Regions from separate parts of the Rossellomorea sp. DUT-2 genome, predicted to be linked through region 2. Evidence: riboswitches for the same ligand, from Rfam matches in the RefSeq annotation. Region 2 holds a riboswitch; each other region holds the start of a gene.
The links. Region 2 has a riboswitch for cyclic di-GMP ahead of ACOSV2_RS20450 (methyl-accepting chemotaxis protein). Riboswitches for the same ligand answer to the same signal wherever they lie in the genome.
Positions count from the first base shown of each region.

Region 1: it holds a riboswitch for cyclic di-GMP, as region 2 does, so the genes downstream of both, ACOSV2_RS20655 (EAL domain-containing protein) here and ACOSV2_RS20450 (methyl-accepting chemotaxis protein) in region 2, are expected to answer to the same signal.
Region 3: it holds a riboswitch for cyclic di-GMP, as region 2 does, so the genes downstream of both, ACOSV2_RS08710 (anti-repressor SinI family protein) here and ACOSV2_RS20450 (methyl-accepting chemotaxis protein) in region 2, are expected to answer to the same signal.

Region 1 covers NZ_JBQPEO010000007.1:19,592-23,859, reverse strand. The annotation lists gene ACOSV2_RS20660 (ABC transporter permease subunit) at 1-1,322, opposite strand, end outside; gene ACOSV2_RS20655 (EAL domain-containing protein) at 1,463-2,173, opposite strand; cyclic di-GMP riboswitch class II at 2,232-2,312, opposite strand; gene ACOSV2_RS20650 (DNA-3-methyladenine glycosylase) at 2,411-2,995, opposite strand; gene ACOSV2_RS20645 (DmpA family aminopeptidase) at 3,112-4,164, opposite strand.
Region 2 covers NZ_JBQPEO010000006.1:178,025-182,292, forward strand. The annotation lists gene ACOSV2_RS20430 (hypothetical protein) at 1-24, shown strand, start outside; gene ACOSV2_RS20435 (GIY-YIG nuclease family protein) at 97-447, opposite strand; gene ACOSV2_RS20440 (DUF2087 domain-containing protein) at 470-1,216, opposite strand; gene ACOSV2_RS20445 (GNAT family N-acetyltransferase) at 1,478-2,056, shown strand; cyclic di-GMP riboswitch class II at 2,208-2,292, shown strand; gene ACOSV2_RS20450 (methyl-accepting chemotaxis protein) at 2,407-3,237, shown strand; gene ACOSV2_RS20455 (spore germination protein) at 3,883-4,268, shown strand, end outside.
Region 3 covers NZ_JBQPEO010000002.1:574,591-578,858, forward strand. The annotation lists gene ACOSV2_RS08690 (hypothetical protein) at 1-136, opposite strand, end outside; gene ACOSV2_RS08695 (helix-turn-helix domain-containing protein) at 133-651, opposite strand; gene ACOSV2_RS08700 (helix-turn-helix transcriptional regulator) at 828-1,073, opposite strand; gene ACOSV2_RS08705 (helix-turn-helix domain-containing protein) at 1,229-1,609, shown strand; cyclic di-GMP riboswitch class I at 1,869-1,955, shown strand; gene ACOSV2_RS08710 (anti-repressor SinI family protein) at 1,982-2,116, shown strand; gene ACOSV2_RS08715 (hypothetical protein) at 2,456-3,553, opposite strand; gene ACOSV2_RS08720 (NUMOD4 domain-containing protein) at 3,745-3,996, opposite strand; gene ACOSV2_RS08725 (hypothetical protein) at 4,014-4,268, opposite strand, start outside.

The DNA.
Region 1 (4,268 bases), on a different contig from region 2:
CTCAGTGGCAGGAAATGAATGGAATCCACCATACGATCAAGCCAATTCTTCCTGTTTTCTTTTAAATGAAAATGATAGACTATTCCAAGATAGAATCCACCTATCACCCTTAGAGACGCGACAACCAGTGCAAAGAGGAGGGTATACTTTGCCCCGACAATCAGTTGATCGAGGATGCTATACCCGAAGAAATCGGACCCCAATATCATCTCCCCAAATGGCTTATGCGGAGGTGCACTGATGATTCGTCCCTCATCGTTCTTCATGAACTGAATTTGTTTAATCGGATCTTCTTTCATCATTGGATAAAGGAAACTGACAGCAATCAAGAGAAAGATGACACTAAACCCTATGGCAAACTTCCCATTATGCATATGCTGCCACCAAAGCCGTCTAATAGTAGAAAGCCAGCTCCATATCTTCCATTCTTTCCACTTCGTTTTATCCTTTTTATATTTGGTGTGATCGACGCTTCCCTCCCGATTAATCCATAGATATACACCTTGATACACGACAAAAAAAGGCGTGTATATCATAATCAGTGAGATGGCTATGACCATTGGTCTGAAGTCCTGGATATAATACGTGATTCCCCTCATATTAAAAATCGTTTCAATGATGAATAAGCTCGAAAGCATCCCCCATATGATCAGCTTTCCATGATAAAACAGGCTGGGAGAAATATTTTTCAATACGTGAGCAAAGAGGATTCTGCCTTTCGACATTCCTTTACTTTGGGCAAACTCAATATGTGGTTTAAGCATTTCTTCTTCCATAATAAAAAGAAGAATTCGAAAGAAAGAGATCATGGGAATGATCGATAATGTGATGATTGGTGCAAGAAAGATCTTTTCTTCCCCATACTCCGTGAAATTCATCAGTTCCACACCAAAATATTTAATGACATAGACAATGAGAAGCTGAAGCATAAACGCAAACATTAAGTCAGGCACCGTCTCAAAGAGATTTAATACTTTCTTTAGAGAAGACGTAACCCATCGGGGCAAGAACACTGTGAAGATGGTAAGGATGAAGGCTATTCCCAGGCCTAAGCCCAATGCTCCACCGATAATCTGTAAAGAATACAGATAAGGTCCCCAAAGCATGTCCAGAAAATCGACGGTTATCCCTTTATAGGAATAGCTCCAATTTTCCCCGTCCATAAATACAAAAACAAACTTAAAAAACTCTTCCATGAACCCGACAAAATTATACAGACCCTTCTCCTTAAATACTTCAGGAGCAATACTCACGGCTAAAATACCGATTAATCCGAGAATATAATAGAACATAAATTTCAGCGGAAATGTGAGAAGCCTCATACCCTGATCCCCTTTTTTTCTCTTTTTCCTCAGTTTAATGGAAATGTAAAATATTTTCAATTTTATTTTAATTCGGACAATCCCATGGCAGATGGCCACGAAAAAAGGTGACTCCTACATTTCAGAGTCACCCTTCCTGTTTAAGCTAATAATCGACTCGGCCTACCCAGATAATAGCCTTGCCCGATTGTAATCCCAATATCCTTTGCCACTTGCATATCCTGTTTGGTTTCAATGCCTTCTAACACAATTAACGTATCCTTACCGTAGAATTGATTGAAAAAGGAAAGGAATCGTTGTTTCTTCTCATCTTGAGCCAGATTCAAAGCAAAATAACGATCGAGTTTAATGATTTCCGGTTCATATTCAATGGATTTCTTGATCGAGGAGGTCCCTTGCCCGAAGTCATCAATCGCATACCAAACGCCATATTGCTTAAGTTCTTTAAGAGACTCTTTTAATATTGGGTTCTGCCACAGCTCCTCTGCACTCGACTCATTAATCTCCAGCACGAGACGCCCCAAGATGTCCGGGTGTTTCCTCATCAGGTCATAAAAATAGGTATGAAAGCTTGGGTGAAGAATCGTTGTGATATAAATATTAAGAAATAACTTACAATTCTTCAGCCCCTTCTCTGTAAAGCTTTCAAGAGCTTTTGAAATGGATAAGGTATCAAGCTTATACAAGATGTTGGCTTTCATCGCAGACTGAAAAACATTTTCGGGATTTTCGTTATACTTGTTTCGTAACAGGCCCTCATATGCATAGAGGGATTGATGCTTGCCCATTTCATATAAGGGCTGAAAATCATGATAAATATAGTCGTTTTGAAAAATAGTAAAGATATTCATAGGACCCCTATACTCTCTATAGTTTATAAAAAAAACCACACAAAAACGTATTCCTACGTTCGTATGTGGTCGGTTGCGCTACTAGCTCCCCTAAATGTAAGCGCCCATCTATCATTTAGGTTCAAAGCTCCCATTCGAATTGTCAGTATATGTTTTTATCTTATAAGAAAAATATACCACAAACCTAGTACTTATGGGTTATTTTTTAATGGATTATTAGAAAATTCTCAAAAATAATCATCTTGATACATAAGGATTGTCCTTTACCCAGAACCTCCACGGATAATCCCTGGCTTCTCCGGAGTTATCTATCCCAATTCGTTTTCCTTCCACGATGTCTTCAGGCTGGTACCCTTTTGAAATGATGAGAGGATGTTCCAAAAAGCTGCCCCCGTAATCCTCCATGGTAATGCCTAACGCTTTTGTCAGCTTTCCTGGACCACTTGTCCAATTTTTTCTTGCATGACCCGGTCTTCTTCTTTCCATTAGCTCCAAGCCATCAAGGGGTTCGACCGCTCTAATGAGAATCGCTTCGGGTTTTTCTTTTTCCCCGCTCACTACATTGACCAGGCAGTGAGTATGCATAACATATGTATAGATCCTGCCGGCTTCCTGAAACATGACTTCCGTCCGCTTCGTCCGTCTATTCCCATAGCTGTGAGCCGCCCGATCCGCTGGCCCTAAGTACGCTTCCGTCTCCACAATATAACCTGAAGCTGTTCCCTCCTCCGTCTCTTTCACTAACACACATCCCAACAAAGACTTTGCAAGTTCCAAAGTGGGCTGTTGGAAAAACGAAAGAGGCATAGGGGTATCATTCATGACTGTCACTTCCTTCAACAAAAAGTTCGTACGTATATGTATGGTATACCCCATTTATCTGATGGTTAAATACATTTACATTAAAGAAAAAATCCTAAAGAGGAAACGAACAGTTCTTATTTCATCAGTCCATAAAGTAAATCTAAAGGTATCGCTTCCACTTTCTGTCCATCCCTCCCCGTTGTGGTTTCCGCTTTACAGAGAGAGTTCCATATGGCTTCTTCTACGCTATCCACTGCCATTTCAAATAGAGTAGAGATGATCGGTCCGTCTTCTTTAATGAAACCGTACGGAATCGTATTATCACTGGAAGGCTGATGTGGAATGCGGTGTGCAGTGGAAAATGCCAGAACAACATCACCACTCCCATGAGCTGCATATGAGCCCGTTCTTGAAAGGCCGAATGAAGCACGTTTCGCCAGTCGTTTAAGCTGTCTTTCGTTTAGAGGTGCATCCGTCGCAAGGATGATCATGATTGATCCATCAGGTGCATTTTGATCCACCCCGTTGTTAAGCATGGGAACCCTTAGATCTTTCCTCTGACCGAAATTTGTTAACACGAGGGCACCCACCGTATACTTCTCACCTCCAAAAAAATACTCCCTGGAACTCGTCCCTATTCCACCTTTATACCCGAAACAAAGCATTCCCGTCCCCGCTCCAACGCACCCTTCATCGACAGGCCCCGACTGTGCATGAAGAATGGCTTCCCGTGCATCCTCGGGCTTCACATGAAGGCCACGGATATCATTGAGGAAGCCATCATTGCATTCTCCCACAACGACATTTACTGTTCCCGTTGTGTCTCCGATTTCAGGTGTCTCGTCCAGCATATATTGAACCGTCCCTTTTAACACATCCCCTACTGAAAGAGTATTCGTCAAGAGAATCGGACTTTCAATGACACCCAGCTCCTCCATTTGAATCGTCCCGACTGTTTTTCCAAAGCCATTGATCACATGGCAACCCGCGAATATCTTATCACGGAAGAGATTGCCGGAATGAGGTAAAATCGCTGTTACACCCGTTCGTACCACGGTACCCTCATTCTCATAGTGAAGGGTTTTATGTCCGACCTTCACTCCCTCAATATCGGTTATGCTGTTATACTTCCCACTTGAATAAGAACCGATACTGCCTCCCATTTCCCGTAATCTCTTTCGTTCCATGGATGAATTACCCCCTTTTTTTCTTATCAATACTATTCGTGCCTAAATCACAAATCCCTCTTTAAGAAAGAGGCAAACCCTATTTTTAACAGGATAAAGAGCAC
Region 2 (4,268 bases):
AAGTATAATTTGAATGTTCAATAAAAATAAACCAACAAAAGACATGAACAAAAACGCTCAGAGATCATCCTGAGCGTTTTTGTGTGATCATCGTACCTACTTCTGATTATACCCCCGTTCTCCATACGGCTGCAGTTTCTCCAACCACTTTTCTTCCAACTCATCCAGAGCTTCTTTTTCAGTCACAAATGGATCATCATTCTTTTTCAGTTTTTCCAATAGCTCGAATGTAAATGCGTCTTTCCCGTACTGGATCCATTCGGTTTGTAACCCTTTGCTGGTGGTGAATCCATTGTTTTCAAGCATGAACTTGATCCCGTTCAGGGTCTTCAAGTTTTTCGTGCTTCCGATATAGATTTTATTGTTTTGCTGATTTAAGATTTGAAAGACACCTGCTTCAACCGGTGTTTCTTTATACTGTTGTTTTAACTCTCTTTTACGATCCATGATTAGACCTCCTGTTAGTTCTTTACTTCTTTAACCAGTACTTGCTCCCGTCGGATTTACGGTCTATAAACCCATATTCAATGAGATATCTTCTGATAAGCACATAATCGTCATAAATGTCTTTTAATACATGATTTAATTCTTTTTCATCGTACATATCGTCTTTCTTCAACTGTTTCGAAATCTCACGAAGAATGACCAGCCTTTGCTTTTCCTTTGGGGGGAATTTCGTCAATGCCCCGTCAGAGAAGTACTTACTTACGATTTGCTCCTGTTCGGTCTGTGTAATATTGTACCGTTCGTCCACCATGGTGGCTGTTTTATGAACAGGTACAAACGTCGGGGCATTTTCGTCTTTTTCTTTCAGCAATTCCATCATGGTCAGGAAGGTCTTGGCTTGACGCTCCTTCTCTTTTAAAGCAAACCGGTGATGCCGGATAGTGGACGCACTTCCGATATCCAGTTCTTCTTTGATTTCTTTATCATTTTTCCCTTGATAAAAGAGGGTCAATAAACGTTTTTGGTGATCGGTCAGACCCGTGAGCTTTTTATCCATTCCAATTAAATAATCGAATACGGACAGGTGCGTACGTTCAATGTGAACACCCATATATTTTTCAGCGAGGTAAAATTTATCTTCGTAAGGATAGACCATGCCTTTTTCAAGGATCTCTCCGCACATAAGACAAATAAAGGAATCTTCTTCTTCGATAAAACCTCTTTTCATTTCTTCCAAAGAGGCACTCCAAAACAAGTTGGAAAGCTCCATTCCTTAACACATCCTATTCTTTTATCTTTTGCGCAATTTTTATATAAACGAAATTTAAATATGTTTGTTATTTTATAAACATAATATAAAATTGTTTGTTTTTTGTCAAATAGAATGTTAAAGACCAACCATTGATCACAGTCTCCAAATAGATCAATCAGCAGATTACCTAAAAGCGTAGACCAGATGCAAAGGGCGTGGTATCTTCAGATTATCAAGGTATGTAAATCTCTAAATTGAATGGAACGGAGACAGAAATAGATGAACAACGTGACGAACATTAAATGTGAAAACATAACAGATGATATCATTCAGGAATACCAACAAAAGGGCTATGAGTTGGTATTCCAAGAATATGTGATGGAACACTCCTTAACGGACATCCCTAAAATCGAAACACCATTTCCATTTATTTTCAAAAGTTGGTCAGCGTCATTGAAAGAGCGATTTTATGAAGTTTACGAGGCTTCATTCAAGGACCGTCCCGGTTTTCCAGGGTGGCCCGGGGAGAAGTGGGTGGAGTGGATATCGTCCGGTTCTGATTTTCTACCGGAACGGTCCTATATCGTAACTGTCAATGACCAGGCGGTAGGTTTCATTGCAACCGATCATGAGACTGATACAATCGGGTATATCATTCAAGTGGGTGTGATTAAGGAGTGGCGGGGAAAAGGGATCGCTGCTGTATTGACTTGTAAATGCTTAGAAGACCTCCGACAAGATGGTATGAAATCCGTCGTCCTCCACGTGAATCAAAACAATCCCGGAGCCATAAAGCTTTATGAACGTATAGGATTCAAGACTGTCCGGAAAAGAGGCACGTTTGGAATGACATCTTAGAGTGTCTGTGCAAACCGGGACGGTTCTTACTCTACTTTTCGGGAATCTAGTATAGACGGAACCGTCCCCACTGTATCCATAATTACCAATATCTATTTCTTCACCTATTTGTAGTCTAAATATTTTTTTGAATGTGTCGATATATTAAATATATTAATTTAGATGCGATGAATGGTTATCTGTATGTGGGCGCTTGGATAATCGGGGAGCAACTAGCGCAACCGGCTAATTGAACTTTACTGTTTGATTAGCTTTTTTTATTATAGAACGTTACTTTCTATGCCCAGAAACCTAAAGATGAATGAATAATGGAGTACATAAGCAAATGTTCAAAAGAAGGGGATACGTATATGAACCAATTAACTAGTAAGGCAAGCACCCAAGTTTTAGATATAAAGGATGTTCTATTAGCTCTTGAAACAAATTTGGCTATGATAGAGTTCTCCTTAGACAGGAAGGTAATTTGGGTAAATAATAACTTCGCCGATGCAATGAATTACCGGGTACAGGAAATGCAAGGGATGGATCACAAACAGTTCTGCACGATGGAATATAGCCAAAGCAAAGAATATACAGTGTTGTGGGACAACCTCCGGAAAGGGAAAAAATCTCAAGAAAAAATTGAAAGAGTTGATAAACAGGGAAACAAACTTTGGCTGGAAGCAACATATATTCCTATTTTAGATGAAAAGGGTTCTGTCCATGCAGTCCTGAAAATTGCCACAGACATTACAAAAAGGGAAAATACAACGATAGAGATCATTTCCCAATTAAAGAGCATGCCGAATAATCTAGTTAACTCAGTTATGGACAATTCTAATGAAAAAGTTGAAGCATTAGAGTCTTTAAAAGAACAAATTAAATTAATTGATGAAACGTCGAAATCGATAAAAAATATTTCTTCTCAAACAAACTTGCTTTCTTTAAATGCGGCGATTGAAGCAGCCAGAGCGGGTGAACACGGGAGAGGGTTCAATGTAGTAGCCCAGGAAGTGAGGAAGCTCTCTGTGAATGCTAATAATGCCATTAAAGAGGTTAATGCTAACATTGAAAATATTACAAATGAACTAATAAAAGTTAATCAAATTTCAGAAGACTTACAAAGAATTGTTACAGAATCTAAAAATGAAATTGATCAAACCATTAACAAGTTAGAAAAACTTACTACAAATAAAGAGTAAGTGTAGGTAATGGGTTCTGTGTTACATATTAGGAGAATATAAAGAGCGTGTTCCGAACCACTATGGTTAAATAGGCTCTTTAAATGCAACTCATGCAAACCGGGGACGGTCGTAAGGGAAAGGTTAAGACGGAACCGTCCCCACTCTGTCTATGTATCGAAACAGAGATAGACTTGTGAATATCGTCATTGTATTGCTCTTTTGTATCCTTATCTTTCATATCATCCGAATCATCCTTCACGTTAAGGTTTACTTCGTGTATAGCATGAGGTTGGGATATTTTTTATTTATTGAACTAATCATTTTCCTTATTTTATTTCTTTTTTCAAAAGGTGAATGTCTTTCTCAATGGGATTATTCATAACGAAAAGAATACTTTAAATAGCATGCAAAAAAGCACAGAGTTTATCTAACTATGTGCTTCTCTTTCTTATAGAGATTGTTACCCTATTCTCATTTTATTCTTTAACTTTTATGGAGGATAAAGGATGCTAAAAATAGCAATGTGAATGTGCCTAAAAGAAAATATAGAAAATATAAAGAATACCTTTCACGATACTTCTGACCTTATCGTAAGAAATATATAGCCTTCTGGCTGCGAAGGTTCCCTTGAAATGAATATTGTCTATTTGGACGGAATTATCGATGCAGATGTTATTCAGGATTTTGTGGTCAAGCTTATTAGAACCATTCGAGACTGAAGGTTTTAATGAATCACTCATCGATCAAATCATTGAAAGAATAGTTGAATCGGCAGATGTGAAAACGACAACTCAGTATCAAGAATTGACCGATGCCATCGTACAAGGAAGCACTGTCTTATTAATTGACGGGTTTCGAGAAGGCATCATTATACCATCTCCCAAGTGGGCAGAAAGAAGCGTCGAAGCGTCAATCGGAGAACGTTCGGTAAGAGGTACGCAAATTGGATTAACAGAAAAGATGAAAACAAATATCAATCTGTTAAGAGGTTCATTAAAGACCCCGGATTTGTGTGTGGAAACAGTAGAAATTGGTTCCACTTCACCAAC
Region 3 (4,268 bases), on a different contig from region 2:
CTACCGCTGATAACATGGCTTCTTTGTATTTTCCTTCTTCCATTCTTTCCTCAATTGCCTGAATCGAATTCCAGGAGCATCTTTGATGTTGCACTGCCTTACGTAAATCTTCATTTTTAAATGTTTGAGTGATCACTTTTGTAACCTCCGTGCTTTTAGGGTTAATCTCCATTGTTTGAAAATCTGTATCATCGAGAATTGATATTCTTTAGATATTAGAGCGACAAGGTTGATCATACTGGCTGCAGCATCTAATACTTCAAACGCAACCTTTTTCATTTCCTCTCGCTCTGTATCGCTTTGAGATCTTACTGGTTTGTACCAACATGCTTTTTCGAGATGTTCTAGAGCTTCAAGTGATTCCTTTTTGACCAGAAGCATCATAGCTGTTGGATGATGTTCAATGAACTCTCCGTTTAGATAGGGTATAGATACATCCCCAGCTGATTCGTTCCATCTAACGAAATAGTATTCTTCATCGTCGATTGCTTCAGCTGTTAGAGCTCTTAAATCTCTAGGGAAACGCTGTCTCCCCGTTTCGTACTTTGCAATGCTTTCTCTTGAAATCGGAAGCTTTAACGATAGTTGGTGTTGTGTTATACCTTTGCGCCTTCTCGCACTAGCAAGCTCCTCCCCTTCCATGACTTTCATAAGGGTTGCTCCTTCCTTTACCTATATATGGATTTCAATGTTCGGGCTGAGTTCATAAAATGAAGTTAACTTGCTTTTTCAGATTTTTGTTTGCGTTCTTCAATGATTCTTGGAACTGATGTTTTTAAGAAGTAGCTTAGGATTTTTTTGATTGTTTCATCTGATGGTTGGTTCATTTAGATCACCTTCTTAACATTACACGAATTGTGACATTCATCTTCAAAAAAAATCGTCCATTCTAAATCAAGTACTTTCGAAATCTTTTTAGCATTCGGAACAGATGCATTTCTTTCTCCACTTTCAATCATTGCATACGTGGATCTAGCTATTTTTGCTTTGGCAGCAACGCTTTGTTGAGTCATTGATTTTTTCTTTCTAATATCTATTAACCATTGCCTTGTAATGTGCTCACCCCCCTTGATGTCACGTTATGTGTAATTTAAGTATATGTCACATATTGTGTAGTGTCAATATAATATTACACTTTTTGTGTATTTTATTTTTTGTCACGAAATGCGACGCTATAATTAACGTTATAAGACGAATATGGACGAAAAAATAGGTTGGAGGAGTTCCAATGTTAAAAAATAAACTAATTGAACTTCGAAAAGATAAGAAGCTACGCCAAGAAGATATCGCAAAAATATTGGGGATTGCCCGAACTACTTATGCTATGTATGAGCAAGGGAATCGTGAGCCTGATTTTGATACATTAAATAAAATCGCTGACTTTTTTGAGGTTACAGTTGATTACTTACTTGGACGTGATCAGAAAAATAAAACTAAAGAAGATACTCTTGAGGAAGTCAACAAACTCGTTAAGGAGTATGGCATAGAGCAATTTGGTTTCTTTGATATTGAAAAGTGGAAGGATCTTTCTTCTGAGGATATTGAGGAGATTAAGAAGCATTTTGAGTATGTTGTGTTCCAGGCAAAACAAAGAAATAAAGAGGACTAAAATAGCCACACAAAAATGCTCAGAGAAGATTCTCCGAGCTTTTTTCAGTAGAATTCAATTAAATCCCCCTTTCGTATTATAAGGTCAGCCAGATATTTCTGGTTGACCATTTTTTATATCATATGATTACGGTAGCCGGGGTAGAACGGAAGCCCCCGTGAAGTGCGACATAAACTGAAAATGTTGTCGAACTTTTTGTTTTATATTTTATTTATTACGGTAAACGGTAGTGGTACTATTATTTTACATTTTTCTATATTTTTGAAAACAGGAAGCTTTTCGAAAGATTGGGACGCAAAGCTACAGGTCTAAGGTTATAAACAGCAATGACGGCTGAGTTACCTAGAATAGTACATATTTTAGGAGGGTAAAATGTTGACTACTGAAAATACTTGTGAAAATAAACTAGACAAAGAATGGATTGAACTCATTATTGAGGCTCGTAACCTAGGAATTTCTATCGATGAAATTAGAGAATTTCTAAATAGATCATCTCGTACTCTATGAGGTCTAGATGTTTTATATTTGCTTCGCTCTATGGATCACATACTCAATAAAAATTTAATTTTGTCGGTGAGGTTGCTACAATTCTAGAGGAAATTAAGAAGCATTTTGAGTATGTTGTGTTCCAGGCAAAACAAAGGAATAAAGAGGACTAAAATAATTGCACCAAAAGAAGCTCAGAGATATTTCTCTGAGCTAAGGAATATTTTCTATTAGTAGAATAAAGAATAATTCACACATTTTAATGGTCCAGAATGGAGTCCATTATAAAAAGAATATCGTCAAATATCCTTTTATTATAAATATTTTATTAGCTTCGTTTAATAATCGTACAATTTAAATTCATTTTCTATTAAAAAACTCATCAATTTCCTTTTTAAATGAATCGAATTTATCATTGTACTCCTTCATCGATAACCCTACTGGCATATAAATAGTGAAATACCTATCGTACCCATCTTGCCAAGCTGTTCCAGTACTTTCTCCAACTTGAACCCATGTTAAGTTGTTGTGTTCAACATATTTACTGCCAGTTTCAAAACAAGGCATCTTAATTGCCAATTTTTGCTCATACATAAAAGGGAAACCTGAAGAATTGCCAACAATCTTTCCTTTAAATTTATATTTTATATATACCCCTTTTATGATCGTCTCAGCAAGCTTGTTGGGGATACGTGACCAATTTACAGTCTTATGTGAAGAACCCTCTTGCAATTCCCTTAGACTTTCAATAGTTTTACGAGTAGTTAATGCAATTTCACCTTTATTTTTATTATATTTTTTATAAAAATTTAATACTATTACCGCTGCCATTAAATAATCATTACCTAATGAATTTAATTGTCTATTAAATAATTTCGCATGTAGCTCAGTCAATTCCTGATGGACTACTCTAATAGCATTATCTACATCTAACTCTTTTTCTGTCATACTTTCTAGTTCTTTTTTAAATGATCGTTGCATACCATTATGTTCAGTAATAAAATGTTCTTTGCTTAATATAATTTTCGTTCCTTTAAATGATCTACTAATACTTGATACAGGCTCACCAGCATGTTGGGCATAATTCCTTAAATTGTAAATAAACCTATACTCAAAACACCTATCATATATTTCAGATAAAGCTAAATCAAAGAATTCCCCATAGCTTTTTTCCTTATTTCTACTTAAAAAAGTTCTCCAGCGATCAATAAAACCTTTATAAGCACTCAAATAATTATTTAACTGTCTTATAATTTTATTTGTAGACCCTTTTTCGTCTTCTACACACTTTATGTATTCATTAAATTCCTCGGTGATTGGTTGCATAAAATTTATTTCTTTCCACAGAGAATTAAGTTTTTCGCATGCAACATTAATTTCGTTTCCTTCAATTTTTTCTATTTCTTTTAATATAGTAACTGTACCTTCATTTATTTCCAAAACCCACATCTGATTCATTTCATCCTCCTTATATAAAATTTATTATAATTAATAGGTTGTATAAAGTTCTTATTGGAAATTTAGATAGTCTAGGTTATTTTAGCAAAAACACTACTAATCTACTTTTAACCTGTAAAAAATATAGGTCAAATCATATAAGATAAAAGACTACTTGATTTCAGTAGACCTTTTATAAACCTGAATGTAGTTCACTTATATATTATTGTTTTAGTTCCTTTAAATTCAGTGTCATTCGCACCTGGGAAGGCTGCTTTCCATAATTCAAATACATTATGATTAGATGCCTTACCATTTTTATATAATTTAACGATATGAAATCCATATTCGTCCCCACACCTTTTAAGTGTTCTTTTAGATCGGTGTGAATACACCTTTCCGGATTCGGAGATATCATATAGTCCTTCATAACCTATAATCGGTTTATACAATTCCTTTCTCATAATTCTCCTCCAGTATCTTAGTTTAGAAAAGCCCCTATTCTCCACTGATTCCATTGATTTTTCTTCTTGCTTCTCCCCGGAACAACACAGTAGTCATTAATAATTGTTTCTTGTCCAATAAACTCTATCGGCAACTCATTATAGTTACTTAAGACAAATGAGGCGATAAACCTACGTGCTTCTTGAATGCCATTTACTAATTGGTTCAACTGGATTGATTTTCCGTTATAAACTTTATCTACAGAATAATTCATTGATAATTTACTTCCGGT